Regions from separate parts of the Synechococcus lacustris Maggiore-St4-Slac genome, predicted to be linked through region 1. Evidence: predicted binding sites of a transcription regulator. Region 1 holds the regulator's gene; each other region holds the start of a gene.
What was found. Region 1 encodes NtcA, which controls nitrogen genes in cyanobacteria. Its sites were predicted from a motif close to GTANCNNNNGNTAC; they were not measured.
Positions count from the first base shown of each region.

Region 2: the regulator NtcA is predicted to act here: its motif matches at 3,252-3,265, upstream of KBY68_RS03165 (circularly permuted type 2 ATP-grasp protein).
Region 3: the regulator NtcA is predicted to act here: its motif matches at 4,218-4,231, upstream of KBY68_RS03205 (ferredoxin--nitrite reductase).

Region 1 covers NZ_JAGQBK010000008.1:1,963-12,121, forward strand. The annotation lists gene dcd (dCTP deaminase) at 178-771, opposite strand; gene KBY68_RS07275 (cob(I)yrinic acid a,c-diamide adenosyltransferase) at 765-1,310, opposite strand; gene ntcA (global nitrogen regulator NtcA) at 1,478-2,143, shown strand; gene KBY68_RS07285 (DUF3084 family protein) at 2,186-3,373, shown strand; gene KBY68_RS07290 (RuvC family protein) at 3,370-3,807, shown strand; gene KBY68_RS07295 (DUF3146 family protein) at 3,804-4,061, opposite strand; gene pth (aminoacyl-tRNA hydrolase) at 4,063-4,662, opposite strand; gene KBY68_RS07305 (TatA/E family twin arginine-targeting protein translocase) at 4,631-4,876, opposite strand; gene psbH (photosystem II reaction center phosphoprotein PsbH) at 4,880-5,080, opposite strand; gene psbN (photosystem II reaction center protein PsbN) at 5,164-5,304, shown strand; gene KBY68_RS07320 (alpha-mannosidase) at 5,241-8,210, opposite strand; gene KBY68_RS07325 (photosystem II reaction center protein I) at 8,290-8,409, shown strand; gene KBY68_RS07330 (DUF3769 domain-containing protein) at 8,459-10,159, shown strand, end outside.
Region 2 covers NZ_JAGQBK010000003.1:20,568-30,726, reverse strand. The annotation lists gene KBY68_RS03175 (transglutaminase family protein) at 1-832, opposite strand, end outside; gene KBY68_RS03170 (alpha-E domain-containing protein) at 823-1,773, opposite strand; gene KBY68_RS03165 (circularly permuted type 2 ATP-grasp protein) at 1,758-3,197, opposite strand; gene KBY68_RS03160 (transporter substrate-binding domain-containing protein) at 3,321-4,115, opposite strand; gene ureC (urease subunit alpha) at 4,232-5,941, opposite strand; gene KBY68_RS03150 (urease subunit beta) at 5,941-6,246, opposite strand; gene KBY68_RS03145 (urease subunit gamma) at 6,243-6,548, opposite strand; gene KBY68_RS03140 (AEC family transporter) at 6,543-7,463, shown strand; gene KBY68_RS03135 (urease accessory protein UreD) at 7,456-8,370, opposite strand; gene ureE (urease accessory protein UreE) at 8,369-8,830, shown strand; gene KBY68_RS03125 (urease accessory protein UreF) at 8,827-9,498, shown strand; gene KBY68_RS03120 (nucleotidyltransferase substrate binding protein) at 9,568-10,011, shown strand; gene KBY68_RS03115 (nucleotidyltransferase domain-containing protein) at 10,008-10,159, shown strand, end outside.
Region 3 covers NZ_JAGQBK010000003.1:33,414-43,572, forward strand. The annotation lists gene KBY68_RS03190 (alpha-ketoglutarate-dependent dioxygenase AlkB family protein) at 57-641, shown strand; gene cobA (uroporphyrinogen-III C-methyltransferase) at 616-1,425, opposite strand; gene KBY68_RS03200 (CbiX/SirB N-terminal domain-containing protein) at 1,422-2,564, opposite strand; gene KBY68_RS03205 (ferredoxin--nitrite reductase) at 2,664-4,166, opposite strand; gene KBY68_RS03210 (anthranilate phosphoribosyltransferase family protein) at 4,276-5,355, shown strand; gene KBY68_RS03215 (nitrate reductase associated protein) at 5,352-5,825, shown strand; gene KBY68_RS03220 (CmpA/NrtA family ABC transporter substrate-binding protein) at 5,959-7,227, shown strand; gene ntrB (nitrate ABC transporter permease) at 7,291-8,133, shown strand; gene KBY68_RS03230 (nitrate ABC transporter ATP-binding protein) at 8,200-10,131, shown strand; gene KBY68_RS03235 (ABC transporter ATP-binding protein) at 10,136-10,159, shown strand, end outside.

The sequences.
Region 1 (10,159 bases):
ATATAAATTAATTCAAATCATAAGATAATGTTCGGTTGAATTTACGCGATAAAACATTTGTTGTAATTTATTTCCCTCCTCCATTTTAGTTCAATACCTAAAGTATTTCAATGGCTTTAGTAGTTATTAATGCCAGTAGTATTATAGGTATTGCTGGAATGCTTAGATCAAATCCATTCACATCTTCGCTAAGGTAACCCTTTCCGGTTGATCTTGATATTTACCGGCCCTATCTTGATAGGTGGTTTCACAGGGGTCACCTTCAAAAAATAATAGTTGACAGATGCCTTCATCGGCATAGATGCGGCAATCAGCGCCAGAGCTATTGCTAAATTCCAAGGTTAAATGACCCTCCCAGCCGGCTTCTGCTGGTGTTGTATTTACTATTATGCCAAGCCTTGCATAGGTGCTTTTACCAAGGCAAATCACGGTGATATTACTTGGCACTTTCATCTTTTCTAATGCCACACCCAAGCCATAGGAATGGGCTGGCAGGATGAAATAAGCACCATCAGCATCATTTTGTAGTGGTGCTGGTTCTAAATTTGCTGGATTGAATCTCTTTGGATTCATTACCGTGCCTGGCACATGCCTAAATATCAGGAATTCCTTTGCTGATAGGCGTAGGTCGTAGCCATAACTTGAGCATCCAAAACTCAATACCGGATTTGCCCTGTTATCAGGATCCAAATGGCGCACCAAGGTGGCTTGGAATGGATCCAACAGGCCATTTGCAGCCTGTTCGTTTATCCAGCGGTCGTTTTTTAGCATCGGTCGCGGCGCAATTCGGTTACTTGATCCGCTAACGCCATCAAAGACGCAGGCATTTCAGGCCCTGTGAGGATCACATCCATTCGGCTTGGCCGCTGCCCCAAGGTGGCCACTACTTCCGCTTCATCAAGCAACCCATAGGCCAGCGCAAGCCCCAGCTCATCCAGCACCACTAGATCGGCAGCACCCTCCAGCAACCAACGGCTGCTTTCTTGCCATAGCTCCTGCACCGCCTGCCTGCTGCTGCCTTCTTCTTCTGGTCCATTTAGGCAGCCCGCCAGCGCCGGCCGCAGCCAGGTGAGCCGGCCGCACATCTGCACCGGCCGGCTAGGCCCTTGATCCACGCCGCCGCGCAAAAACTGACTCACCAGCACCGTGCTACCCAAGCCAGCACTGCGCAGTGCCTGGCTGAACACACTGGGGCAACTGCCGCGATAGGCGGCCGTGTGCACCTGCAATAGCCCCTCCGGTTGGCTAACCAGCAACCGCAGTGCTGCCCCCGCCTGCCTTTGGCTGGGTTGAGCAAGGCTGCTGAGCATAAAAGCACCGGGGGCAAACGAAACCCGAATGTAGCGTTCAAAGCCGTATGCACAAGCTCTTCACACCACAGATAGTGCAAACATTTGTACTGTGCAATATTTGGTGTTAACCGCTACCAGGCACTCCGGCAGCCCTTATTAAGGTTTCGCTAACTGAGCCAGGGCCCATGCTTTCATCAGCCCCACCCCAGCCAACTATTCAAGAGGTGATGCGCAGCCTGGCGGGCACCACCTCCGAAATTGTGGAGCGCGGCAAAACAATTTTTTTCCCTGGTGATCCAGCCGAGCGGGTTTATCTGCTCAAACGCGGTGCCGTGCGCCTATCGCGCGTTTATGAATCCGGCGATGAAATCACCGTTGCTTTATTGCGGGAAAACAGCATTTTTGGTGTGCTCTCCCTGCTAACAGGCCAGCGATCCGATCGTTTTTATCACGCGGTTGCATTCACCAGGGTTGATTTAATCAGTGCCCCCGCCACCTCCGTGCGCCAGGCGATCGAAAAAGATGCCCGCGTTGGCCTATTGCTTTTGCAGGGCCTTTCTTCTCGCATTCTCCAAACCGAAACGATGATCGAAACCCTCACCCATCGCGATATGTCGTCGCGTTTGGTGAGTTTTCTTCTGGTGTTATGCCGTGATTTCGGCATGCCAGGCACCCGTGGCATCACGATCGATCTCAAGCTTTCCCACCAAGCGATCGCAGAAGCAATCGGCTCCACCCGGGTAACGATCACCCGCCTGCTTGGTGATCTACGCAATGCTGGCCTTGTGGAAATCGATCGCAAACGCATCACTGTTTTTGATCCCCTTGCCCTTGCAAAACGCTTTAGCTGATCAACCCTCAGCGATACTGGTTCTCCTTTAGGTGCTCTCTCCGTGACCGGCTGGCTGCTGATTTTGGCGGTGCTGCTGCTCGGTGGAGTGCTCGCCACCATTGGTGATCGCCTCGGCAGCCGCATCGGCAAGGCGCGCCTCAGCTTGTTTCAGTTGCGCCCCCGCAGCACCGCTGTGCTGATCACGGTTTTCACCGGCAGTTTGATCAGTGCCCTAACCCTTGGCTTGATGCTTGCCGTTAGCGAACAGTTGCGGGTTGGTTTATTTCAGCTGGATCAGCTGGAAACAAAACTGAATAATTCGCGTAGAAACCTGCAATTCAGTGTTGAGCAATTAAGCAATAGCCAAAAGCAATTAACCCAGGCGCGCCAAGAGGGCACAAAAGCAGATCAAGGCCGCCTTGCAGCACGGCGCCAACTGCAGCAGGTGGAAGTAAGGGCAAATCAGTTGAGATCTGAACTCGCCCCCCTGCAAGCCCGTAGGCGTGAATTAGAAGCTGAAAGAAACCGGCTTGGTAACGATGTAAAAAGCCGTGATGCGGAATTGCAGCAGCTGCAAACGCGCACCCGCAATGGTTTACAGGAACTAAAACAGTTGGAGGGCAAGGTGCTCGCCCTGCGCAGTGGTGATGTGGTTTTAACCACCGGCCAGGCGCTCACCAGCGCCAGAATGGCAATCCCCCAGCAACGCTTAGTAAAAAAAGCAACCGAGGATGTATTGCGCCAGGCAAATCTGCGCGCTTTTGAACAGGTATTACCTGGCCAGCCGCCAAATCGTCAGCTGCTTTTAATCCCCCGCAGTGAAGTGGCAAAGGTTGAACAGGCCCTAAGTAATGGTGGTGATTGGGTTGTAAGTATTCGCTCCGCCGGCAATGTGTTGCGCGGTGAAACCCAGGTGCTCGCCTTTGCTGATGTGCGCCCTAACCAAAAAGTGGTGAGTAAAGGTGAAGTGCTCGCCAGCATCAGCTTTGATCCCAATGAACGCAGCCCCGAGCAAGTGCAGGCCCGCCTAAATCTGCTGCTTGCCGCTGCCCGCACTGAAATCCTGCGCCAGGGTTCCCTAGCGCCAGCGATTCAATTTGATGTGGAGGCATTTAAGGCCGCCGGCCGCGCCCTTAGTGAACAGCCCCGTCGCCGGCCCCTGTTGGTGCAGGTGGTTTCCGTGCGCGATAGCGACACCGCTGATCCGGTGCTTGTGGAACTAAGGGGCATAAACCCCGCAGAGCAATGACAGCCACCACCCCAACAGCAGGCGGCCATTGGATTGGCCTTGATCCAGGCCGCAGTAAATGCGGGCTGGTGCGCACAGATATCAGCGGCCAGCAGGTGCAAGATCTTTTGGTGTGCACACCCCAGGAAAGCTGGGATTGGCTGCAGCATTGGTGCCACAGTTGCAGTGTGAAGGGCCTGGTATTGGGTGATGGCACCGGCAGTGGCCCCTGGCAGCAGGCCATAGGTGATGCCCTACCTGAATTAACAGTTGTGTTGCAGCCAGAGGCCGGCAGCACCCTTGCCGCCAGGGGCCGTTATTGGCAATTATTTCCGCCCCGTAATTTATGGAAACTATTGCCTGAAGGTTTAAGGCTGCCGCCCCGGCCCCTAGATGATCTAGCGGCCTTGGTGCTGCTGGAGGCCCACCTGGGCCATCGTTTAGGGCTTGCTTAAAACTTTGCCCTCACGGTGAATTGATAATCGCCACCGGGTTCTAATTGATAATCACTTTTTACTAAAAAACGCAATAAAGCATCTTGAATTAAGGCCCGGCCGAGCGATGGTTCCACCACCAATTCACCGCGATCAAAATGCCATCTAAATTCCCAACTAAAACCTCCAGCTGCCACTTCACCCTCCACTAATTTATTACTAAAGCTTTGATGTAAAACCCTTAGCTTGGCATTGGTGGAGGGTAGTTTTGCCATCTCAAGTGCTTGGCCGAAAGCCATTGAGGCGATTGCCAGCTTTCTCTAGGCCATTGGCTTGGATTAATTCAATTCCCCTGCAAACCTCAGCCAGCACCTGTTTAAGCAGCCCCTGTTCGCTTGCCCTGAATGGCCCCAATACATGGCTAACCGTGCGTTCTTTTCGCTCCTGGGGATCACCTAACGGTGCACCAATGCCGATGCGTAGCCTTGCGAATTCTTCACTACCTAAATGTTGAATAGTGCTGCGTAAGCCGTTGTGGCCGCCGGCGCTTCCGCTCGCCCGCAGCCGCAATCGCCCCAGCTCTAGGTCCATGTCGTCTACCAGCACAAGCAATTGTTCAGCGCTCCAGCCAAACCAATCGAGGCAGGCCCTAATCGAGCGGCCGCTGTCGTTCATAAATGTTTGCGGTTTCAATAGCCGCAAACGATTATTGCCCTGGCCGATGTCTGCTAATTCAGCGTGTAATTTCGCTTGGGGCCGAAAATTAGCTCCAGCACTGGCAGCAAGCTGATCAAGCACCATAAAACCAACGTTATGGCGTGTTCCAGCGTAATCAGCGCCTGGATTACCCAGGCCCACCAGCAGCGTCAGTGGCATCGGCTGATTCAAGTTTGCTGGGTTCAGGGGTATCGATTGGTGCATCAACAGCTTTGCGGAATTCCTGCTCGAATTCCTGGGAAGCACTTTGAAAACTTTTCAAAGTACGCCCTAAGCCGCGGCCTAATTCCGGCAGTTTTTTTGGACCAAACACCAGCAGGGCGATGACGGCAATCACCGCCATCTCCGGCAAGCCAACGCCGAAGATGTTCATCGCTTAACCCATGCCGTTCCAGTTCACCGTGATCCCATCAAGCAAGAGGGAGCGGTTATATAGCTGCAGGATCACCAGCAGAAACACCAGAAACAACACCATGAAAATGCCCATCACAGGTGTGGTGCCCCATCCGGGCACCACCTTGCCGTACTCAGAATTGAGGGGGCGAAGCAGATCTCCCAGGCGGGTGCGTTGGGCCATGGGCTGAAAACCTCTCTGGCGGGGTATAGGGCTCGTTACTGTAATAGCAACGGGCCCTCCCTTGCACCCTCTGCAAACCATTGATGGAAACCACCTCCCCTGCAATCTCTGTGGCACTAACAGTGCTGGTGGTTTTACTCGCCCTCACTGGCTTTGGCATCTACACCGCCTTTGGCCCACCCTCCAAGCAGCTAACCGATCCCTTTGACGACCACGAGGATTGATCCCAGCTGCCAATCGCCCAAGCTTTTAAGTGCGCTGTTCTGCAGGGGCTGAGGTTTTGGCCTGTTAGGCGCAGTTGATTTGCTTCATTCCTGTTGATCCCCAGCAATTGCAGATCGGAATTTGGCCAAGCCAGCAATTGGCAACTTTCTGCCTTGATTGCCCCTTGATCAGCGGCTGGCCTTTTCCATAGGGGATTGCGGAAGCTGGCCGCTGCCGCTGGCACCCCTTGCTGCCACCAGCCCCTTGGCGTTGCCATCAGTCCCAGCCTTAAACGATGCAAACCATGGTCGGCACTTGGATCCGGCCAGGTGGGCCCCCTCAGCAAAGAAATGCCAAGGCCATCGGCCGAACCGCTTACCCCCTGAGGGCCATCGAGCAGCACCGCCAGGCCATGGCCAGCCACCCAGCTGATTGCTGCTGCCTCCCAGCGGGCTGCCTCCCTGGCATTGCGGGGATTACTGGCACGGTTTTGCACCCCAGCTGGGCAATCAGCACTCCAAAAATCAGTTGCTTGAGCCAGGGGCAGCTCCAGCCGCAACAGTTCATGGTGTTGTTGCCATTGGCTTTGCAGGCACAGCTCAAGCATTTCACTGCCGGCCTGGAGCCGCAGCATTAGTTGGATTGGGCTTTGGCCGCAATGGCCGCGCCAGCGCAGGGCCGTGCAGAGGGGGCCGCTTTCCAGCACTTCAGGGCCGCTGCACCAGCTAAAAGGCAGCGGCTGGTGTTGGTAGTTGGCGGCTAAATCCCAGGCATCCCAAAATTCACCGCGATCGGCATAGCGCCGCAATTGCAGTGGGCTTTTGAGTAGTTCAGGGCCCCAGCCATCGGCCTGCCAGCCCCGCAGCTGCTCCACCCCTTGGGGCCCCAGCAGCACCTGCAGGCGGCTGTTTTGCAAACACCAGCGCCCTGCACCTAGATCCTCCAAACCCAGCGCCTGCTGGATTGGCAGTGGCTCTTTCCCTGTGGGCTGTTGCACCAGCCGCTGCAATTCCACCCCATCGCCAAAAGGCAGCTGCAGCCAGCAGCCGCCCCCATGGGCCCTCTGGCTTGCTAAGGCCCCATGGGGGCCATGCCAGCAATGGCCCGCCGCCGGCGCTGGCAATTTGAACACCCGTTCAGCTGCCTTAGCCGGCAGCAATTGCCCCACCCACCATTGCTTTTTAAAGCCCCTGCCAATTGCCACCAAGTGGCCGAGGGCTTGGTCACGCCGTTGGCGGCTGGCGCGCCGTGCTGCGCACCATTGCCTTTCGGCCTGCTCGAATACCGCTGGGATTGAGGTGCCGGGCAGGATGTCGTGAAATTGTTGAAACAGCAGGCAGCGCCATGCCGCTTGGCCCCCATCAGCCGGTTTTATTGCCGCTATCGCTTCCGCTAAATCCGCCTCCAGCAACAGCCGCTCCAGCGTGCGGTTGTGTCTTTTTTGATCCGGACGGCTGGTGGCACAGGCGCGATGCAATTCCAAGTAGAGCTCATCTCGCCACACCGGCAATTCAGCCGCCAGCGGTTCCAGCTCCGCCAGATAACTGCGCATGCTGCTGAATTGATGGTTTGGGGCCAGGGCTTGCCCCTGCCATAGCGCCAATTGATCCAGCATTTCCCGGCTGGGGCCGCCGCCGTGGTCGCCCACCCCCGGCAGCCATAAACCCTCGGCTACACCCGTGGCCTCCTGCCATTGGCGGCTGTAGTTGGCCATCGCCAGGGGATCTGCATCAGTGCCGATCGCAGCACTCATTAGCGCTAATACGCTGCTGCCGCTTTGGTGGCGCCAGCGAAACAGCCGGTGGGGGAAGGGATTAGTGGCATTCCAAAACAACTTATGGCTAAGAAACCACTGCACCCCAGTGGCGGCGCACACCTCCACTAGGCCATGGCTAAAGCCAAAACTGTCTGGCAGCCAAGCCAATTTGTGCTCCCATTCAGGAAAGCTTGCGCGGCTATAGGCCTGGCCTTCTTCAAATTGACGCAACAGGGAAGCGGAGCCCACCAGGGTGCAATCGCTTTCTACCCATGGCCCATTCAGCGGTTCCCAGCGCCCTGCCGCCATCGCCTGGCGGATGGCAGCAAATAGCTGCGGCCGGTGCTGGCTCAACCAGTGATACAGAGCCGGGGTGGAATGGCCAAAACAAAGCTCGGGGTGGCTTTTCATCAGGCCCAACACCGATCTGAAGGTGCGTTCCGCCGCCTGCCAGGTATCAGCCACAGGCCATAACCAGGCCAGATCCAGGTGGGCATGGCTCAGTAATTGCAGCGGCGCTGGTTTTGGCAGCTGGGCCAGTTGCGCGCTCAGAAATTCTTGATTGGCAAGGTTTGGTTCTGCCGCAAGGGCATCCGCCAGGGCTTTGAGTTGAGCCGCGGGCAGCAGCTTCTCTAGCCGGCTTAAATCCTGTTGCAACAGGCGCAACTTTGTTAACAGCAGCAGGCCATTGGGATCAGCCGGCTGCTCTGGTTCCCGCTCCAGCCGGGCCAGGATCAAGGCGCCTTCATCGTGGCTGGGGCTGCTTAATTCCAGTTCCAGATTCAGGGCTTCCCCCTGCCAAAACCGCTGCGGCAGCTGCCAGCGGCAGGCGCTATCAAACAAATCCCCCTGCACCACGGTTTTGCCATCCACCCTCAAGGCGGCCGTTTCTGCCCACCAGCGCAGGGCTAATCGGGCTTCACCCCTTGGTTTTTCGCCTAGCCAAGCCCCAGGGCAGCGCAGGCAATGTTGCAATTTGATGATTTGGCCCCCCCGGGGCCAAATCACTAAACCGCGCGCTTCCCAATCGGCTCGATGCAGTTGCCCCCAGGGGTGATGCTGGCCTGGGCTACCGTTCTCCCGCCGCAAAAGGGGCAGCAGATCCAACTCCCGCAGAGGGGCAAACGTTTCAATCCACCCCTTAAGCAGCGCTTCAAGGCCCATTTCCATCCGTAGCCGCGCATGTGGCCCATAGGATGGACCAGCCGCGTTGGGTGCGGCACCAATACCTGTCCTTTCCGGCTGGACCATGCTCGCCCTCAAGATTTCTGTTTACTCGGTTGTTTTCTTCTTCATCGGCATCTTTGTGTTTGGTTTTCTGGCCAGCGACCCGAGCCGGACACCCAGCAGAAAGGACCTAGAAGAATGATTTGGTTGGGATGGCGTGGCAGGATCGCCGCCCCTGAAGCTGGCCAGGATTGAGAGCGCGATTTCACGCCCACAGCCTGGTGCCTGCCGCCATCGCCCTGCTGCTCAGCGTTGCAACTGCTTCAGTTTGCCGCGCCCAGGAAACAAATAAATCACAACAACTTGCACCCCTTGAACTTGAGCTAAAGGCTGATCAACAGGGTTACGACAACCAATTAGAGCGATTTGTTGCCACCGGCAACGTGGTGGTGCTGCTAGCTGGCGGCAGATTGCAGGCCGATCGGCTCGAATACGACACCAGCAGCAGGGTGCTTTGGGCCCGGGGTTCCGTGCGTTTTCAACGGGGCAATCAATACATTCAAGCCAGTGAAATTCGCTACAACCTGCTCCAGGGGGAAGGGGAACTAGACAACGTTTACGGCTTGGTTGATCTACTCACCAGCCAATTGGATTTAAACCCTGATGCACCCTTGCAGGGCAGCCCAGAGGCGTTGGCAGCAGAACAAAAACAAAGGAATGAACTACTGCTTAATCCGCCTAAACCCGGCGTGCAGGTGTCGCCCGCCAGTGTGGCGCCGCTGCCCCCACCGGAGGCAATGGCATGCCCCCCAAATCTGCCGCCCCTAGTGAGCCGTCATCCCCATCCCTGGGCGGTTACCGCCTGGGGCGGCCAGATGACCGATGCAACTTTTGGTGAAACATTCACTTTTAGCGGTAGCCCAAGGCCTGAATATTTAGGCGGGATTGGCTTTAATCGCAAATTATTAGATGCCGACCCTTTTGATATTGAATTAGATGGCAATTTATTTTTCCATTCAGGCGAGCGCAGTAATGATTTGCGCTATCGCAAAGGTGTTCCTGAAGATCAGCGCCTAAATGCATTTATTAATAATCAGCAATTTTGGGAGGTAACTTTTGGCATTGGTTTGCGCTGGTGGATTCAGCCGTGGCTCAGCCTTGGAGTGGTGGAAGGTGTAAGCCTTAACTCCACCCTTAGTAATTATGAAAATGTTTCTTGGCTCAATTCATCGCAATTTCTCAACTACCTAGCCGTTGAACTCGGCGTTGAAGTAAATCCCCAATGGTCTTTGGTGGGACGCATTCACCACCGCTCTGGCGCCTATGGCACCTACGGCGGTGTTTATGAAGGCAGCAATGGTTATTTGCTCGGTGCCCGTTATCGCTTTGGCTCCCCCGCCCCGAAACGGCCCCAAGTTGAAAATCCACCCCCCCTGGGTTGCCCTGATCCCGATCGCGCCAGCCGCCAACCGCTATTGCCCCTGGATGAACAGTTGGAGGCAGTGGCTTTTGATGGCCCCAGTGCCCAGGCTGCACCGGCGCCAAGCCCATCCCCAGAACCAAACAAACTCACCCCAGCTCAACAATTAGTGCTGCGGCGCCAGGAGATTGCTTCCATAGATCAAAGGGTGCTCAATGTGCAGCCCCGCCTTGGCCTAACCATCGATAGACGCTTTGGCACCAATAGCCTCAGCAGCCTCACCGGCACGGAAGCCGCCTATGGCGCCGCCACCCCAGCCCAATTGCAACAGCTGCAAACCACAAAAAACCAAAAGCTGATTAGCGGTTCCGTTACCCATTGGCGTTTTCAAGCACCCCAGGTGCGGCTCACCCCAGAAGGGTGGACGGCCCCGCGGGCCAGCTTCAGCAACGACCCCTTCACCCCAGCTCAGGTGTGGGTGGATATGGAAAATGTGAAATCAAAGCAGGAACTTGATGGCACCACCGTGATT
Region 2 (10,159 bases), on a different contig from region 1:
GCCAGCTGAATTCACTAACAACCCCAGGCGGGCCACTAAAACTGCCGCTTACGGCTGCTGTTAATTCGGGATTTGATGAACTGGCGAGGGGTATGTAGCGCTCATCTACGGCGCCAATGCCGCTGGGGTCGAAACCACGCCAGCCGGCGCCGGGTAGGTATACCTCAGCCCAGGCATGGAGGTCGTAGCGATCGGGCTTTGGCTCCACCAGGTGGTAACCACTCACAAAGCGAGCTGGTAAACCAATGCATCTACAACATTCGATCATCAACACTGCAAGGTCGCGGCAGGAACCAACCCGTTCCCGCAAGGTGCGCCCCGCCGGCCAAGGGGGGCCATGGTGGCGTTGGGTGTAGTTCACCCGCTCTTGAATCATCTCCAGCAGTTGTTGCAGGAAGGTGAGGCAATGTTGGTTGCTGCCGATAATCGCCTCCTGGGCTAAGGCAACGGCGGCTGGATCATGCTGACCATTGGGCAGCCAGCCCTGCAGATTACTTAAAAGATCAGCATTTAGCCTGCCGATTGGATAGGGCAAGCGCGGTTCCTGTTCATCTAAACAAAGTGAAAGTAGGGGGGGCGGGCTAGTGATCAACTCAGCTTCTGAAATGATTTCAAAGCGATCGGTGCTACCAACAAAACGAGCCCGCAGGATTTGATCGCCACCAGCTGCTAATAATTCAAATTTATGGCATGGCTCTGGATTAAAACTGATTTTATGTTGGATTAGTTTTTGAAATCCAATGCTGCGGGGCATCAAACACAGCCGATGGGGGCCGAGCTGCACTGGCTTTGAGTAGCTATAAACAAAGCGATGGCTAATTTTTACGTGCATTGGTTTGAGGTGAAGTAGCGGATTTCCAATAGTGTGTGTAGTTCATTGATTTGTAGTTGCAATTGATCAATAACCTGATGAAGACCTTGATCGATTACATCGCTCACTTGGGAATAGTTCCAAGTGGCCTGGAGGCGCCCCAGGCTGCGGCTGAGGGAATGGCCGCTTTGCAGTAGTGGTTGTTGATCAATACTTGCAATCGCCTCGGCAATACCATTAAGGCAATAGCGCACGGAACGGGGAAAATCTGGATCCAGTAATAGAAATTCCGCCACACCACTGGGGGTGATTGGTTGTTGGGTGTGTTGGCGATACATTTGATATGCACTGGCGGAGCGCAATAGGGCAATCCATTGCAATTCATCTAAGGCACCTCCCACATCCTCAGGGCTTGGCAGCAGTAGAAAATATTTCACATCGAGGATCCTTGCCGTTTTTTCCGCCCTTTCAATCAACCTGCCAAGATTGGCAAAATGCCAGCTGATATCCCTGCGCATACTTGAATCTGCTATGCCATAGAGCTGTTGGCAGCCGCGCCTGATCAGTTGCAGTTGTTCAGGTAGGGCCTGCTGCCAAAAACTTTCACCCGGTTGTAAATCAAGATGTAAAGCATTTAATTCTTCAAATAATTCATTGGGGATTACCTCACGGATTTGGCGGGCATTTTCGCGGGCGATGGCAATGCAATTACAAATGGCGTTTGGATTTTGTGCTTGGGCAAGCAGAAACCATTCCACCGCTGCAGCACCACCTTCAGGGTGTAATTCTTTAAATAAGTTGCTTTCAGCGCAAGCTTCAATAAGCGGCAGCCACACCGCATCACCCCCTGCCGGTGAATCCAGCGCCATCGACATACTCACATCTAAGAAACGGGCTAAATTCTCGGCCCGTTCCACATACCGGAAGATCCAGTAGAGCTGTTCTGCTACACGGCTGAGCATGAAACCACCCAGGTGTCTTTACTGCCGCCGCCCTGGGAGGAATTAACCACGAGGGAACCGCGTTTTAAGGCAACTCTTGTGAGTCCCCCCGCCGTTACCCAACTCTGTTTACCCCGTAATATGTAGGGCCTTAAATCCACATGGCATGGGTAGAGCTCCCCTTCGCTGAGGGAGGGAACCGTTGAGAGCTGCAGCGTTGGTTGGGCGATGTAATTGCGGGGATTAGCTTGAATTAATTCACTGAAATGTTTCAGTTCTTCGCTGCTGGCGTGGGGGCCTATCAGCATTCCATAGCCCCCTGCTTCCGACACCGCTTTTACTACTAGCTCAGGCAAATGTTCCAACACATAACTGCATTCCTTTGGCCGGGAGCAAAGAAAAGTTGTTACGTTTGGAATAATCGTTTCTTCATCTAGGTAGTAGCGGATCATCTGGGGCACATAGGCATAGATGAGCTTGTCGTCGGCAATGCCGGTGCCAGGGGCATTGGCTATGGCTACTTGGCCTTGGCGGAACGCTTCCATCAGGCCGCTTACGCCGAGCATTGAATCTTTGCGGAAACAGGTGGGGTCTAGAAAATCGTCGTCGATGCGGCGGTAGATCACATCTACCCGTTGAAGGCCATTGGTACTGCGCATCCACACCCGGTTGTCTTCACAGATCAAATCTGTGCCCTCCACCAGCTGGATGCCCATCAAGCGGGCCAGGTAGCTGTGTTCGAAATAGGCGCTGTTATGTACTCCAGGGGTGAGAAGTACCACTTGGGGGCTGTCGGTCCAGGGGGCCATTTCCTGCAGGGTTTGCAGTAGTTGGGATGCATAGTTATCGATGGGGGTGATGCGTTGGCTTTGAAATAAACCGCCAAAAAGTTGCTTCATCACCCGGCGATTTTCGAGGAAATAGGCAACTCCTGAAGGGCAGCGCAGGTTGTCTTCCAGCACCCGCCAGGTGCCATCGCCATCACGCACTAGGTCGAGGCCTGAGATGTGGCACCAGCGGCCGAGGGGAGGGATTAATCCCTGCATCTGGGGCCGCCAACCCTGGCTACTGGTTATTTCTTCTGCGGAGATAATTCCATCTTTGATTATTTTCTGGGGTCCATAGATATCGGCAAGAAACAGGTCGATCGCCTCAAGCCTTTGGATTAACCCCGCCTCCAGCACTGCCCAATCCTGGTGATCGATCAGCCGTGGCAAGGGATCGAAGGGCAAAATTCGTTCGCTGGCCTCTGAATTGCTGTTGTAGAGCCTGAAGGTGGCACCTAGCCGTTTGAGTAGTTGTTCAGCCGCCCGATGATTTTCATTCAGTTGGCTAAGGCCAAGGGCCCCCAGTTGATCCATCAGGGCCCCCATCGCTTTACGGGGTGTGTGGCTGGGGCTCATGTATTCATCGAAGCCACCCATTGGCACATAGGTTTCAAACATCGGCTTCAGCTGTTTCAACCTTCCTATGGTGCGGAATCAAGCCGCCCGCCCATGGTTCCCATTGCTACATAATCAACATGCGGCTAGTAATTAGCGATCGAATTGTGTAATTTGATACTTATTTTATCTGCAAGCTTCATTTGCTGATGATCCTTTCACTGCTGGCAGGGCTAGAGGTGCAAACAACTTTTTAAGGCTGCCTTTGCTCTGCTCTTCTGTTAGGGCAGCATTCAAGGCTGCAAGCAGCCCTGGGTTGTCTTTCCTTATGGCAATGCCAAATGGTTTAGCTGGAAAGCAAGCTGCCACATCTAAAAGGCGAAACCGATTGCGGTCTTTAGCAACACTGAGCATTCCCATAATATTTGTATTGTCGTTTGCCCAGGCTGCCACCTCTCCGCGGCGCAGTAGTTCGATGCCACCGGATTCCAAATTTGTGCTGCGTTGATAAATTCCTGGCCAAGCCCTTTTGTAGCGCTGTTCACTTGCTGAGCCATTGGCAACACTAATATGCTTGCCAATGAGATCACTCAATTTATAAACCTTGCTGTTCACTGGTAGCAATAGTGCTTCATGGGCAATCACATAGGGCACTGAAAAATCTACGAGTTTTTGCCGTTCTGGCGTAATGGTGAATTGAGCGATTACTAGATCAATCTTCCCTTTTTGAAGTAGTGCTAGTCGCTCTGGTGAATCAACGCCGATAAGTTCAACTTTTTTGACATCACCAATCAGCTTTGAGCCAATTAATAGGGCTAGGGATGCTTCCGCACCCTCAAAGCCTGGCTTGCCAGCTATTCTCCTAGACATCCCTGGTAGGTCGGGCGAAACACCTATGCGCACGAGACCATTCTGTTTGATTGTGTCTAGCAAATCTGGCGATGGCGAATTTGCTAGTACTTGGATTATAGATGTAAACATATAACCGCAAGAAATGATTGCTAAAAAAGGTAAATTTTTGCGAAATCTTGCAATTAGATCCATGGAGCTGCGGCAGTGAGTTGTTCTAATTGATTATGTATCAACATCTGGATTAATTAAAGCAAGAAATAAAGCTGCGCCATCGGTAATTCATCAGCTGGTTCGCAGGTGAGCAGTTCACCATTGGCATACACCTCATAGGTTTCTGGATTAACGCTGATATCTGGCAGGGCATTGTTGTTGTGCATTGCTGCCTTGCCGATATCCCTGGTGTTTTGCACCGGTAGGCAGGGGCGAGCTAAGCCCAATTGCCGCGGTAAATCAGCATCCAGGGCAGCTTGGCTCATGAATGTGAGGCAACTTGGTGCCAGCGCCTTGCCGTAGCTGGCAAACATCGGCCGGCCATGCACTGGCCCTGGGGTGGGAATTGAAGCGTTGGCATCACCCATCTGGGCCCATGCAATGCTGCCGGCCTTCAGCACCAGTTCTGGTTTAACGCCAAAAAATCCAGGTTTCCACAGCACTAAATCAGCAAGCTTGCCCACTTCCACAGAACCAACCTGGCTGTTGATGCCATGGGCAATCGCTGGATTGATGCCAACCTTGGCTATGTAGCGCTTGATGCGGTTGTTGTCGTTGCGGGAGCTATCACCTTCAAGGGGGCCCCGCTGCACTTTCATCTTGTGGGCCGTTTGAAATGTGCGGGTGATCACCTCCCCCACCCTGCCCATCGCTTGGGAGTCGCTGGCAATTATTGAAAAGGCGCCCAGGTCGTGGAGGATGTCTTCTGCCGCAATCGTTTCGCGCCGAATCCGCGATTCAGCAAAGGCCACATCTTCTGGTATGCCCGCATCCAGGTGGTGGCACACCATCAACATGTCGAGATGTTCTTCGAGGGTGTTGCGGGTGTAAGGCCTGGTGGGATTTGTGGAGCTGGGCAGCACATTGGCCTGGCCGCAGATCTTGATGATGTCGGGGGCGTGGCCGCCGCCAGCTCCCTCAGTGTGGAAGGTGTGGATGGTGCGGCCAGCGATCGCTCGGATTGTGTCTTCCACAAAACCGGCTTCATTCAAGGTGTCTGTGTGGATGCACACCTGGATGTCAAAGCGATCGGCTACGCCGAGGCAGCAATCGATGGCGGCGGGGGTTGTGCCCCAGTCTTCATGCAATTTGAGGCCGCAGGCACCAGCTCGAATTTGCTCCTCTAATGCCTCTGGAGTGCTGGCATTGCCCTTGCCAAAAAAGCCCAGGTTTACCGGTAAACCTTCAGCCGCCTGCAACATCCGGGCCAGGTGAAAAGCCCCCGGCGTGCAGGTGGTGGCATTGGTGCCGGTGGCTGGGCCAGTGCCGCCCCCCAGCAACGTGGTAACACCACTGGCTAGGGCGGTTTCAATCTGCTGGGGGCAGATGAAGTGAATATGGGTGTCGATCGCACCGGCGGTGAGGATATGGCCCTCGCCGGCAATTGCTTCGGTGCCAGGGCCGATCACGATATCGATATTGTTGCTGATATCTGGATTACCCGCCTTGCCGATGGCGCAGATGCGGCCATCTCTGATGCCAATATCCGCCTTCACAATGCCCCACCAATCAAGGATCAGCGCATTGGTAATCACCGTGTCTACGGCGCCGGCGGCGCGGCTGCTTTGGCCTTGACCCATGCCATCGCGAATTACTTTGCCGCCGCCAAATTTCACCTCATCGCCATAGCTGGTGAAATCCTTTTCCACCTCGAGGATTAATTCTGTGTCGGCCAACCGCAGGCGATCGCCGGTGGTGGGGCCATAGGTTTCGGCGTAGCTGCGGCGATCGATTTGATATGCCATCAGAGAGCTCCGTTGATTTGAGCGTTGAAACCCACCACCCGGCGGGCTCCCACAAAGGGCACCAGCTGCACTTGGCGTTCATCGCCGGGTTCAAAGCGAACGGCGGTGCCGGCGGGAATATCAAGCCGTTGGCCCCGGGCTGCTTCCCGATCGAATAGCAGCGCAGCATTGGCTTCGGCAAAATGGAAATGGGAGCCCACCTGGATGGGGCGATCGCCGCTATTGGCCACCATCAAATTGGTAACAGGGCGGCCGGCATTGAGTTCAATGCTGCCTGGTTCCGGTAGTAGTTCGCCTGGGATCATGGCCTGATTGGTTGGTGCAGGGTTACAAGCTTGGTGCCATCGGGAAAGGTGGCTTCCATTTGCACTTCATCTATTAGTTCCGCTACCCCAGCCATCACTTGGCTGCGGTTTAACCAAGTGCTTCCTTCCTGCATAAGGGCAGCTACGGTTTTGCCATCCCGCGCCCCCTCCAGGATTTGAAAGCTGAGCCAAGCCACCGCCTCCGGGTGGTTCAGTTTCAAACCTCTCGCTAAGCGCCGCTCCGCCAACAGGGCTGCGGTAACAATTAAGAGCTTGTCTTTTTCCTGGGGAGATAGGTGCATGGGCTGCAATCACTGTCGATCGTTGGGGGGGCTGTGCTGCCACTTTTGCTGGAACTAATCCCAACTTTGGCCCTTGGCTTGGCCATCGGTATGCGTTGGCCGCTACTGCCTGGAGCATTGGCGCAACCGCTGGTGCGCTTTGGCATTCCCTTGAGTGTGGCTGCTTTGCTGCTGCGTTCTGGCTTAAATCGCGATTTTTTACAGGCGGGCGCCCTGGCACTGCTATTGATTGCTGCATTGATGTTGTTGTTGCAGCGTTGGCCGCGGCTGCTGCCCTCTGGGGTGTTGCAACTGGGGGCGGTAACGGGCAATACCACCTACTTCGGCATTCCGGTGGCCTTGGCCCTATTGCCACCCCAGGCCCTAGGGGCTGCCATCGCCTACGACCTGGCCGGCACACTTTTGAGTTGGACCCTCGGCCCACGCCTGGTGGCAGCCGCCGGCCAGGGGCGCCGTTCCTTCCGCCGCGACCTGGGCCAAAGCCCAGCCACCCATGGCTTTTTGCTTGCCTTTGTGCTGCAACTAACCCCATGGCAAGCACCCCTTGCTGCCCTGCTCTGGTGGCCAGCCCGCTTGGTGTTGCTGTTGGCTTTATTGCTGGTGGGGATGCGTTTGGGGGTGATGTTGAACCAAGGCGAAATCCAGCCTGGGTTCAATTGGCGCCCTTTGGCGCCTGCTTTGCTTTTTAAAATGCTGCTGTTGCCGCTGTTGTTTGCAATTCTGGGCCGCCTACTTGCATTGCCAGCTGGTGTGGCTGATGCCTTAGTGCTGCAGGCGGCAGCCCCCACAGCGATCTCAGTGCTGTTGATGGCGGAGGCGGAAGGGGAAGGCGTTAATGCAGCGGCAGGTTTGGTGCTAATAAGCACTGCAATGGCTCTAATTACTGTGCCGTTGTGGTGGTGGCTGCTCAGTTGAGCGCTGGGGCATGGGGATATTCCTGCAGGGGCCACACCCTTGGCGCTAGCGGCGCACTTAAACCGCGCAGTTGGCGAATCCGGGCCCATAGGCGATAAAACCAGTGGCGGGCCGCTTGGCTGGAGGGGCCCCGGTAGCGGGCAATTAAGCCCTGTTGCAGGCTGCCTAGGGCCATTTCTCCCTCGAGTTCCAGGCTGTCTTGGCGGCCTTGGTTGATTAGGGCTTGGAGTTTGTTGCTATCCAGGGGGCTTGGTGCCGCCCACACCAGGCTGGCCAGCACCGGCTGGCCCTTGAGCCCATGGGCGCTATCAAGGCAATCCCGATTGATTTGGAGCCGATCCACCAGTTCCCAGCGCCGGCCGCTGGCTGATTTGCGCTGGATTTCGAGGCTGCTGCGCCAGCAACCATTGCCCAGGGTTTCTCCCCTGGCGGTGCGGCCAAATCGCACCACATCGATGCCTAGCCAGCTGGCGTTTTCAGCTAACTCCAGCCGCTGCTGCTGTTGCAGCAGGCCCCCTTCAAATACCAGGGTTTCCTGGGGCAACCATTCCAGATCAGCGCCCGGCCCTAGCTGGGTTTCTATATCGATGTGGGCCCACTGGCCCTTAATGCCGTAAACCTTTTGGGCTGCCACGCTGGTTATTAGGGCGCGGCTGTTGGCGCCAAGCCCTAGTTCGATTTTGAGTTGATCACCGCCCACCAGGCCGCCGGCTGTATGTAAAAGGGGCAGTTCACAGCGGCCATCGGCGCCAGCAAATGCCCGCATTAGCTTTAAAGGGGCGGTGCTGCCCCCTTGAAAGCTGGTGAGCCCTTGGCTGCTGGCTGCAAATTGCAAATTTGCTGTGCCCCGCCAAGGGCTAGGGGTGGCAGTGGCTTGGGCCATGGGGTTATGGCAGCTTGGATCCATGCAACAGGAAACCAGGCCATTGCTGCTGCAGCATCGCTGCAGTTCCGCAGCTGGAGAGGCTTTATTGCAGCTGCCACTCACGGCGGCTGAACGGCAGATCTGCCGCGGTTTGCGCCGCTGCAGTGGCGGCCAAGAGGTGTTGCTGCAGTTGCCAAGGGGCGAACCCCTGGCACCAGGGCAATTATTAGGGGCCGTGGAAAATATGCCACTAGCTGTAGTGGTGGCTGCAGATGAACCACTACTGGTGGTGTGCAGCAATGATCCCCTGGCCCTGCTGCAGGCTGCATATCACCTCGGTAATCGCCATGTGGCCTTGGAGTTGCAAGCCGATCAATTGAGGCTGTTGGCCGACCCTGTTTTGGAGCATTTATTAGGCCACCGCGGTTTGCAAGTTGCCCACCTGCAGGCCCCCTTCCTGCCCGAAAGTGGCGCCTATGGCGCTAGCCATAGCCATCCATGACCCTGCCCCTGGCCTTACTGCAACTTGTGAGCCCCGCTTTGCCGGTGGGTGCTTTCAGCTATGCCGAAGGTTTGGAGGTGTTAGTGCAGGCGGGTGAGCTCAGGGATGGGGCAACCCTGAAGGCCTGGCTTGAGGCTGAATTGCAATTTGGTTTGCTTGCGGTGGAGGCAGCTGCCCTAGGGCCTATGCAACAGGCCTTTAAAACTTCAAATATGGAGCAGTTGCTTGATCTAAATGGTTGGTTGATCGCCCAGCGGGAAGCGCCTGAAATACGGGCGCAGCAGTGGCAAATGGCTGGTTCCCTACTACAACTACTTGCCGCGATGGGCTGGCCATTAACTGAGCAGTGCCAGGGCTTGAAGTTAACGGGTTTGGGTTGGACTGCTGCTTGGGCTTGGGCCGGCCATTGTTTAGATCTAGCGGCAACTGATTTAGTGGAGGCTTATTTATATGGTTGGCTGGCAAATCAAATCAGTGCAGCAGTAAGGTTGATACCCCTTGGTGCAACTGAAGGCCAATGCCTGCAGCTGCAATTGGCTCCTTTAATTAGTAGCCAAGCTAATTATTTAATCAGCCAAGATCCACGCCAAATGTTTAGCTCTGGGGTGGGGGCAGGCCTTGCTCAATTGCAGCATGGAGCCCTTTATTCGAGGCTTTTTAGGAGTTAATAATTCAAGGTTTGGCTGGCAACGCGGCAGGGCTACTGGCACCATTGGTTTGAAGAGCTTGGCTATCCGTTGACTTCCTCCAGTGATGAGCGCCACGACATCCGCTGGATTCAGCGTTTCGACAACTTCAAGCGAGCCTTTGCCCGGTTGAGCGAGGCGTCTGAGCTGGCGGATCAGCGTGATCTATCGGATCTGGAGCGGCAGGGGCTCATCCAAGCCTTCGAATTTACCCATGAGCTTGCATGGAATACGTTCAAGGATTTCCTCAGCGCCCGCGGTTCATTCCAGAAACTGTATGGATCAAAGGACGCCACCCGCGCTGCCTTCGCCGCAGAACTCATCGAAAACGGCGAGGCATGGATGGAAATGATCAAGCATCGCAATGAGTCGTCTCACACTTACAACAACGACGTGGCCGTAAAGATCATGGAGGCAGTTTTAACGCTCTATGTTCCTGCGTTCGCAGCATTCCAGCGCCGGTTTCTTGAACTGGAGAAGGAGGATTCCGCATGAACCACGGTTTGCGTGAGGTCACGGTGGAACGCATCAGGGCCGTGTTGGCCCAATTTCCCGAGGTGGAAAAGGCCGTGCTTTATGGCTCGCGTGCCAAGCAAACCTATCGCCCTGGTTCAGACATAGACCTAACACTCTGCGGTGATGA
Region 3 (10,159 bases), on a different contig from region 1:
AGGCGGCTCCTTCTGGGGTCGCCTTTTTTATGCTGCCCCTAGCCATTGGTTAGGAAGTGAGCAGCGATATCTACCCAGAGGGGCTTGCCCTACGCCATTGGCCCGGCTGGTTAGGTGCTGAAAAGGCAAACGCCTACCTAGAACAACTGCTCAAGGAAGTGCCGTGGAAACAGGAACAGATCAAGCTATTTGGCCGCCAACATCCGCTACCGAGGCTCACCTGCTGGATGGCGGATCCAGGTTGTGGCTATTGCTATTCCGGCCTGCAAAATGTGGTTGAAAGCTGGACGCCCACTGCCCAAACCATCCGTGAGCAGGTAACAAAAGCCGCCGCAAGCCCTTTCAATTCATTGTTGCTCAACTACTACCGCACTGGTGTTGATGCCATGGGTTGGCATGCTGATGATGAACCCGAATTAGATCCAGATGCATCGATTGCATCCTTAAGCCTTGGTGCCAGCCGCAGCTTTCGCTTTAAGGCCAAAACAAATAGCAAAATTAATTTCAGCTTGGAATTGCACCATGGCGACCTGTTGCTGATGGATCCGCCCACCCAAGATGGTTGGCTCCATGCCTTACCAAAACGGTTGCGGGTGCAAACCGCCAGGCTAAATCTCACATTTCGGGTGGTGCGTAATTAATCGGTTGGGGCATTGTTACCGGTGCCGGCGATGGGGCGCAGGCGGCCACCCGTTGGGCAACCACAGCGCCGATTACAACAATTGCTGGCGCCGCAAAATTTTGTTCTTCTGCGCTGCAAGCTAAATCCGCCAATGTGGCTATCAGTTGCTTTTGACCATTCACGGTGCCCTGCTGAATGATCGCCGCTGGGGTGGAAGCAGCTAAACCACCAGCCTGCAATTCATCACAAATCCGTTGCAGGTTATGGAGGCCCATATAGATAACTAAGCCATCACTGCAACGGGCTAGCCCACGCCAATCAACGCCGGGTCGAACCTTATCAATTTCCTCATGGCCCGTAACGAAGGTAACGGAGGAGCCGGCCTCGCGATGGGTAATTGGTATGCCCACATAGGCAGGCGCTGCGATGCCAGCGGTTACCCCTGGCACCACCTCCACCGCTACCCCTTGGCTTGCCAGGTAGGCAGCTTCCTCGCCACCACGGCCAAACAGGAAGGGATCACCGCCCTTAAGCCGCACCACACAACGGTGGCGGCCCGCTAATTGCACCAACAATTCATTTGTGGTGGGTTGCGGCACGGAGTGATAACCGCGACGTTTACCAACACCATGCACAACACAGGTTTCTGGCACCATTTCCAATAGTTCCAGGGGTACTAGGGAGTCGTGCACCAAAGCATCACAACGCTTAAGTAGCCGATGGGCCTTCATCGTTAACAATTCCGGATCACCGGGGCCAGCACCAACTAGATAAACGATGCCAGGTGGGGAAGTGGCGGTCATGGCAGGGAAAGAAGCTGCTCCATCAGCACCAAACGAAAACGGCTTTGTTGCAATAGGGGCGGCCACAGCTGCAAACCAGGGGGCCAATCAATTGCATTGAGTGCCTCACTAAGCCGATTAGCTGCCACAGCTAAGGGCACCAGCAAAAGATTTTGGCTTGGCTGAGTGTAAGCAGTCCAGGGGCTGCAGGGTGCACCGAGGCGTTGCTGCAAATATTGGGGATAACGCATTGCCAAAGCACCACTGAGGGGATGGTGCAGTAGCTGGGGTTGTAATCCCTGGCCTTTGGCTTCACTTAAAGCCTGGGCCAAGGCCCCCTGCCATTGGGGCCAAGCTCCGAGGAAGGGCAGGCGCCGCAGGGGCCAACCGCAGCTGCGCCAATGCTTTGCGATGGCGGGAAGATCAACCCGCACATGGTGGCCTGGCAATTGAAAAAGGGGCACCAGGGTGAGTGGTGCTGGCTCTAGGTGCTGGGCCTGGTCAGCGCTAGTGGCGGCGGTTAAACACTGCAAAATCACCCTGCAACCCCTCTGCCGCCGCAATTCAGCTGCAAGCAGCTCAAATTCACTTGGCACTTGACCGCCGGAGCGGCCATGCACCACGAGTAGGAGATCGGAGGGGGGAGCCGCCGCGCGGCGCCGAACCAGCCGTTGCTGCACCAATGGATCCAAATTTTTAGCTGCTAATGCCTTCAAACCCTGCCGTGACCAAGGCAAACGGGCGATTAAATCTACCGCCGTTGCCGCCAAAATTGGATCCATATCTACAGCTAATACCAACAAGCAATTGCGCAAGGGCCCAAGGGGCCAGGCCCCCAGCCCCCTAGCCACCCCCTCAAGGGCTGCCCGACGTAACAACAATGGTCCTGGCTGTAGAACTTGTTTGCGTAGAAATAGAAAATCTTGCTGGTTGCGTTGATATCCCAAAAGAGGCAAAAGCAATTGTTGTAATTGCTGGGAGGCATCGGGCCCAAGGGCATTACGAAGCAATTGAGCAGCGGCTGAACTGCGCTGATAACCAACCAAATCAGTGCAACTAATTAATTCAGCCTTTTGAAAATCTTGCTTGTCATCTGTTAGTTGAGCCAACCAAAGGGCGAATACTTCAAAAGCTTGGCTCTGGTTAAGTTTTGGCAGCATTGCTGCTAATTCATGGCGAAGCAAGGGCTGTTCACCTGCTTGGAGCTGTTGAAACCATTGCTGGGTTGTTAGCTCCTGGGAAAATTCCAGGCCGATGATTCAACCTCGCAAAACAGCGCCAAATTTCTCAACCAAAAGGGGCTTCAACTGATCTGCCAACTCAGTTAATGGAATCGCCTTGCCATAGAGCTCTGCCAGCTTTGGTGAGGCCCCCAAATCACCGCCTAGATAAACCTTAACTGCTTCTACCATTTCACCATTGTGCTTTGTTTTAGCGCCCATAAAACCGAGCTCACCCATGTAAGGCTGGCCGCAAGCATTGGCGCAGCCAGTCCAGTGGCTGCGTAGGGGGCGCTCTAACTGCAAAGTTAGCTCCAACTGTTCAAGTACTTTTTGAGCAGTTGATTTTGTTGGGATCATTGCAAAACTGCAATACTTGCTACCTGTGCAACTCACCGCCTCCGCCTGCAGGGGGCTGGGCTTGGGGCTAAAACGTAGTAATAGCGGTTCAGCAAGGAGCTGATCAAGTTTTTCATTGGGAATATTGGCTATCAATAAATTTTGCGCTTCTGTGAGGCGTATTTCTGAATTGCCGTAGGTGCGCGCCAAACGCGAAAGTTCAAACATTGAATCGGCATCAAGCCTACCCATGGGCACATGCAAGCCAAGCCAATGGAAATCCTTTTGAGCTTGCTGATTTACACCAAGGCAAGACCGGGGTGGTTGATCAACTAAATGACTGCCATCATGAACCTGCACAGGTTGACCGTAGGCATCTAACAACTGCTGCCGATAAATATCAAACCCAAGCCGATCAATTAAATACATTAAGCGGCTTTTATTTCGGGCCATGCGGTTACCATTTTCCTGGTAATGAAGCAACACAGCAAGGCTAAAACCAGCTAATTGCTCAGGCCGCAGCCACAGGCCAAGGGGTTTAGCTAGTTCATTGCGCTGGGCGGAAAAGAAACCACCAACCATAACGGTGAAACCCAATTCACCGGCATAAATAGAAGGCAGATAAGCAAGGTCGTTATGCAAAAGAAAACTATCTGCTGCACCGCCAACGGCCACATTGAACTTGCGGGGCAAATTACGCGGTCCATCAATTCCAAGTAACTCAGCCTGGATGGCATCCACCAATGGGCGGGTATCAATAAATTCATCGGGGTCGATGCCTGCAAGGGGATTGCCTGTGATGTTGCGGGGATTGTCGTGGCCCGATTGTTTACTGGTTAGCCCCACTGTCTGCAACTGAGCCAAAAGCGGCTGCATATCTTCAAGCAAAAGACCGCGCAATTGCAAATTCTGCCGAGTAGTTATATCAGCGCTTCCATGTTCACCACAACGATCTATGGCCTCGGCTAAAAGTTCAAGCTGGTGGCTATTAATAACGCCATTGGGTAAGCGTAGGCGCAACATGAATCGCCCTGGGGTTACGGGTCTAAAGAAGATCCCCAACCATTTCAAACGAATAGTTAGATCAGCTTCATCCAATTGCTGCCAGCCGGCATGGGCGAGTTGATCTAACTCAGCTTCAAGTTCCAAGCCACAACGCTCAGCCTTTGCCTGCTCAATTTTGCTTAATGCAGCAGCTGGCATGGCATTAATAAATCAACCTTGCCACTTTCTCTAGGAGTGCCCACCCGCTATGTGCCTTTTGCTACCGATTCGCCAACGCTTTGAATAGTGGCTAGTTTCACAAAACCTGTTGACCCTGGCTTCCAACCGCGGCTCCAGCCTCAACCCTGCCCAGCAGCGCTTTCGGGAATTGCTTGGCAAGGTGGGCAGCGGTGAGCACACCAGCAGTGGCCTAAGCCTTAGCGAAGCGGAAGAAGCCATGGACGCCATGCTTGATGGCGTTGCAACTGATGCTCAATTAGGAGCATTTCTGATCGCCCACCGCATACGCAGGCCTGAACCCCAGGAGCTGGCCGGGATGCTGCGCAGCTATCGCCGCCAAGGACCTGTGCTCAGCAGCCCTGGCCGCCGCGCCATTTGCTTTGGAGTGCCCTACGACGGTCGCAACCGCACTGCACCGCTGCTGCCCCTAACTGCCATTGGGCTTGTAGCTGCCGGTGAAACGGTGGTATTGAGCGGCGGCAACCCCATGCCTGTGAAATGGGGAATAACGCTGGCAGAGCTAATGAACTGCCTTGGGCTCCCCTGGGGGAACCTAATGCTTGACCAGGTGCAGCGATTGCTTCTTGAAGAAGGAATAGCCCTATGCCATCAACCCAATTTATTTCCAGCGGCAGAAAAGCTCACACCAATTCGCGACCAAATAGGCAAAAGGCCACCACTGGCAAGCCTCGAGCTGATCTGGACACCTCACCAAGGCAAACACCTCTTAATAACTGGCTATGTGCATCCACCAACGGAAGCAAGGGCGATAGCAGCTTTGTCTTTGGTGCAGGAAGATGATGTGGTTACGGTGAAAGGTCTGGAGGGATCAACGGATTTATCCCTTGGCCGAGCCTGCATCACTAGCCGTTCATACCAAGGCAAGCAGCAACGCCTGATCCTGCACCCGCGGGACCATGGATTTAAGGGAGCTGATCCAGCTTTTACCGATATGGAAACCTGGACGGAGCAAGCAATTACGGCTCTCGGAGGCAGTGGTCCTATGGCAGAGGCACTGCTTTGGAACCTCGGAGCAATGCTTTGGATCAGCGATAACCAGAAGGATTTAAACAGCGGCATTAAAAAAGCAAAGGAACTGCTCGAAAGCGGAGCGTTATTAAAACGCTTGGGGCAAATCCAAAAAGCTCTAACAGCTGTTCAACTATGAAAAAAACGGACCGCCATTGCCGCATTTTCAAATTTGAAGCTGAATTCAGCGATAACTTGCGCTGCATACCGATGGCAGTGCGGCGCAAACTTGATTTATGTGGCCGCAAGCTTCGCCTGCAGCACTGGCTTGAACTGGGAGACGAGCAAAAAATGGAATTGCTGAACTGGGGCGATAGCGAGCTGGAGCTCCACAAGCTCGCTGATCGGCTGAAGGAATCCTGCAACGAAATAAACAGAGCAATCCAGGAGGAATGGCAGCAAATAGACCGAGTACCTGGTTTGATCGAAGAGGCATGCCTAGCTTCTAAGCAGCCGGTGCCAAACCTGGGGCAATGGCAACAGCTTGATGAACTTGAGAGATTTGCACTGCTGAAGCTTTGCAGCCCAGGCCATAGTCATAGCAACAGTAAAAGCCGGGGGAATCTGCCCCTCGCCCTCGGCGAATTCCTCGAAAACAAAATTACCTAGGTGATCGGTAGCGATTCACACAATTTGGCGCCCTGCAACGTGGTGTTCTTATGGGGCGGTCAGCAGTTGCGCCGCCCAAAACACCCGGCTGCAGTTTTCCAGACTCCGGGCTCAAACCACATTTACCATTGCCATGGGTTATTTCACCCGCCGTTATTTCGTAGTTTCTACAGCTACTTCAGCAATTTCACTGTTGCTTTCGCCTCTGGTTGCGATCGCCGCACCGGGTAAACCTGAAACCACAGAAGTTGAATTGGGCTTCATTGCGCTAACGGATTCAGCTCCATTGATAATTGCCAAAGAGAAGGGTTTCTTTAATAAACAAGGAATGACCGGCGTTGAGCTGAAAAAACAAACATCATGGGCTGTTACACGGGATAACCTTGAACTGGGTGGTTCCAGAGGTGGTATCGACGGCGCTCACATCCTTACCCCAATGCCCTATCTGCTTTCAACAGGAGCAATAACCAAAAGCAAGCAACCCTTACCTATGCTGATTTTGGCAAGGCTAAATACCCAAGGCCAGGGAATCTCCAGCTCAAAAGAATTTCTAGATGAGAAACTAAAAGTGAAGGCTCCCAATCTAATTGAAACTGTAGATAAGAAAAATAAAACTGGCGATAAATTTAAAGCAGCGGTTACATTTCCAGGCGGTACCCACGATCTATGGATGCGCTATTGGATGGCAGCCAATGGAGTAGATCCCAATAAAAATGCCGATCTTGTGGTAATTCCTCCACCGCAAATGGTTGCAAATATGCAGAGTGGCACTATGGATGTATTTTGTGTTGGTGAGCCATGGAATGAAAGACTAGTTAATAAAAAACTAGGCTACACAATTACGCAAACAGGTGAGATTTGGAAAGAGCATCCAGAAAAAGCATTCACAATGAGAGCTGATTGGGTAAAGAAAAATCCAAACGCAAGCTTACGCTTGTTAATGGCTGTGCAACAAGCACAAAAATGGGCAGATAATCCAGCAAACGCAAAAGAATTAGCTGAGATTCTTTCGGAAGATAAGTATGTGAAAGCTAGCGTTGATGATTTACTGCCACGCCTGCAAGGAACCGTTGATTATGGTGATGGTCGCAAAGTAACAAATAGCCCATTCAAAATGTATTTCTGGAATAATAACGCCTCCTTTCCCTACAAAAGCCATGACGCCTGGTTTATTACCGAAAATATTCGCTGGGGGTATCTACCAAAAAATACAAATACCAATGCCCTTGTAAAACAAGTAAATCGTGCCGATCTATGGCGGGCTGCTGCAAAAGCAAATGGTTATGGCACAGGCCCAGCTAGTGATTCAAGGGGAGTGGAAGTGTTCTTTGATGGCGTAAAATTCAACCCAGCCAATCCACAAGCCTATTTAAATAGCTTAAAAATAAAGGCGCTTAAATAAGAGTTAATTAATAAAATATCCAGCCAAATAACAAAATAATTAAAAACCATCAGAGCACTACCAATGGTCTCCGCCTCAATCAAATCAAAGAAGCCTAGATCTTCACAACTAAAATGGCTTAACAGCCCAATCATCAAACAGATCAAAGCTCCAGTGTTATGTATCGGCGGAGTTCTATTGATATGGCAACTTTCATGCAGCCTGAGTAATAGCGATTTTCCAGGGCCAATCCAAGTAATAACACAAACTTGGAATCCCTATATAGTGAATCCTTTTTATGATGATGGCGGCACAGCAAAAGGCTTGGGTTGGCAAATATTAATATCGCTCCAAAGGGTGGCTTTAGGGTATAGCCTAGCGGCAATATTAGGTATTGCAGCCGGTTTAGCACTGGGTTTGAATAGTTTTATTAGGCGAGGCTTTGATCCGATTATTCAGGTGCTCCGCACGGTACCACCCTTGGCATGGCTACCGATTTCACTTCTGTTATTTCAACAGGCTGATGCAGCGGCAATATTTGTTATCTTTATTACGGCAATATGGCCAATTGTTATCAACACTGCAATGGGAATTAGAGAAATACCCCAAGATTATCGCAATGTTGCAAGGGTTTTACGGCTTAGGAAACGCAGCTTTTTGTGGGATATAGTTATACCTGCCACTGCACCATATGTATTTACTGGATTGCGCATATCAATCGGTCTTGCCTGGCTGGCAATTGTTGCAGCAGAAATGCTAAAAGCCGATGGCGGCATTGGTTTCTTTATATGGGATGCATATAACGCTGGTGGGGATTCAAGCACAAGTCAGATTATATTAGCAATCCTATATGTAGGAGTGGTGGGCTTAATCCTTGATCGAGGTGTTGCCTGGGTAGGCGAACGGGTAGGTGGTCCCCAAAGATAAATCAATGAGTTCTCCATTAATAAAGAACAAGCTTTTTAAAATTCCGAATCATTTGGAGGTATAGCAATGGCAAGTTTTCTACAACTTGATTCGGTTGAACAGCAGTTCACCAGGAGCGATGGCACAAGTTTCCAAGCATTAAGCACAATCAACCTAACGGTTGAAAAGGGGGAATTTATTTCGCTTGTAGGCCATTCTGGCTGTGGCAAATCAACACTATTAAATATACTTGCAGGCCTAAACAAGCCGAGCAAAGGTGGAGTAATTCTTGAAGGTCGTGAGGTAATTGAACCCGGCCCCGATCGAATGGTAGTTTTTCAGAACTATTCACTCTTGCCTTGGCGAAGTGTGCGAGCGAATGTAGCTTTAGCCCTTAGGGAAGTTAAAAGGAACCTGAGCCCTCAGCAAAGGCATGAACGTACGGAAGCTGCCCTTGCAATGGTTAACTTGGAATCGGTTGCTGATCGTATGCCAGGGGTGCTGTCTGGGGGCATGCGCCAAAGGGTTGCCATCGCAAGGGCCCTTGCATTAGAGCCAAAGTTACTTTTGCTTGATGAACCTTTTGGCGCCTTGGATGCCCTCACCCGCGGCCATCTGCAAGAGCAGTTAATGCAGCTCTGCCAAAACGCAAATATCACCACCGTAATGGTTACCCATTCCGTAGATGAAGCCTTGTTATTAAGTGATCGAGTTGTATTACTAACCAATGGTCCCAAAGCCCATGTGGGACGAATTGTTGCCGTGCCATTTGAGCGCCCCCGCTGCCGCAAAGGAGTTCTAAAAGATCCTAATTACTACTTGCTTCGTAATCAACTACTCGAATTCCTTCAAGACCAGCGCAAAATTTCTAAACGCAAAATCAGCCAACAAGCAAGCCCAACACCAATCAAGCTTGGCTATTTGCCGGGCTTGGATGCAGCAACAATGCTGGTAGCAAGAGAGCAGAAGCTCTTTGAAAAGCAGGGCCTTGAGGTAGAGCTATTGCGCTGTCAAAGTTGGGGCGAAATTGACGACATGTTGCGTTTAGAACGGCTTGATGGAGCCGCTTTAAGCGCTGCCCAACCACTCTCTATGGCCGCTGGCGCCGGGGCAGTATCAAGTACGCCACTGCCTATGGTTGTTACGCAAACCCTTAGCCGCAATGGCAATGCCCTTGTGATAGCTGAGCGATTATCAATTGATAGCAGCGATGCTCTATTGGAGTTATTGCATAAAGGAACAGAACTGCGAGTAGGGGTTCCGGATCGATTGTCAATGGCCGAATTGCTATTTCGCCATTGGCTAGCGCGCCATGGCATTGATCCAGAGCAAATCTACTGGCAAAGGCGCTCTCCATTAAATCTGCTTGCCGCCATGGAAGGAGGCTTAATTGATGCATTCGCGGCCGGCAAATTAAGGGCTTGTATTGCCAAATATCGAAAAACAGGATTGGTTGTGCTCACCGATGCAGAAATTTGGCCAAACCATGCGGAAAAAGTACTCGCTTTGCGGGAAGCCTGGGTAGATCACAACCACAACAGGGCAGTGGCCCTAAGTGCGGCGCTGCTTGAAGCAGCTGCCTACTGCGACACATCAGAAAACCGCAATCAAATTTTGGAAACACTTAGTGCACCTGAAGCATTTGGAGTTCACTTACTCGAGCCCATGCAAGCAGGTTTATTAAGTGATGAATTGGCTCCCAGCCTCAACCAAGCCACTTCACTATTGCGCTTCAATCGTTTCTTTCTAGGCCAGGCCTGCTACCCAGATCCGGCCGAGGGGCTATGGGTACTAACCCAACTAGCCCGCTGGGATATGGCCAATTTCCCAAGCCATAGGCAAGAATTGCTTGATCGGGTGTATGCGAGAAAAATATTTTTAGAAGCATGCGAAAAAGTTTCCATTCACGACCAAGAACCCACCCAAAGAACCTATGAACTCAGCGATGGCGAAATTTTCTCAATCGATAATCCCGAACAATATTGCGCCTCCCTTCCCTTCTCAGCGATCAGAGCCTAAATCAATGAACACATCAATTCAAGGCAAC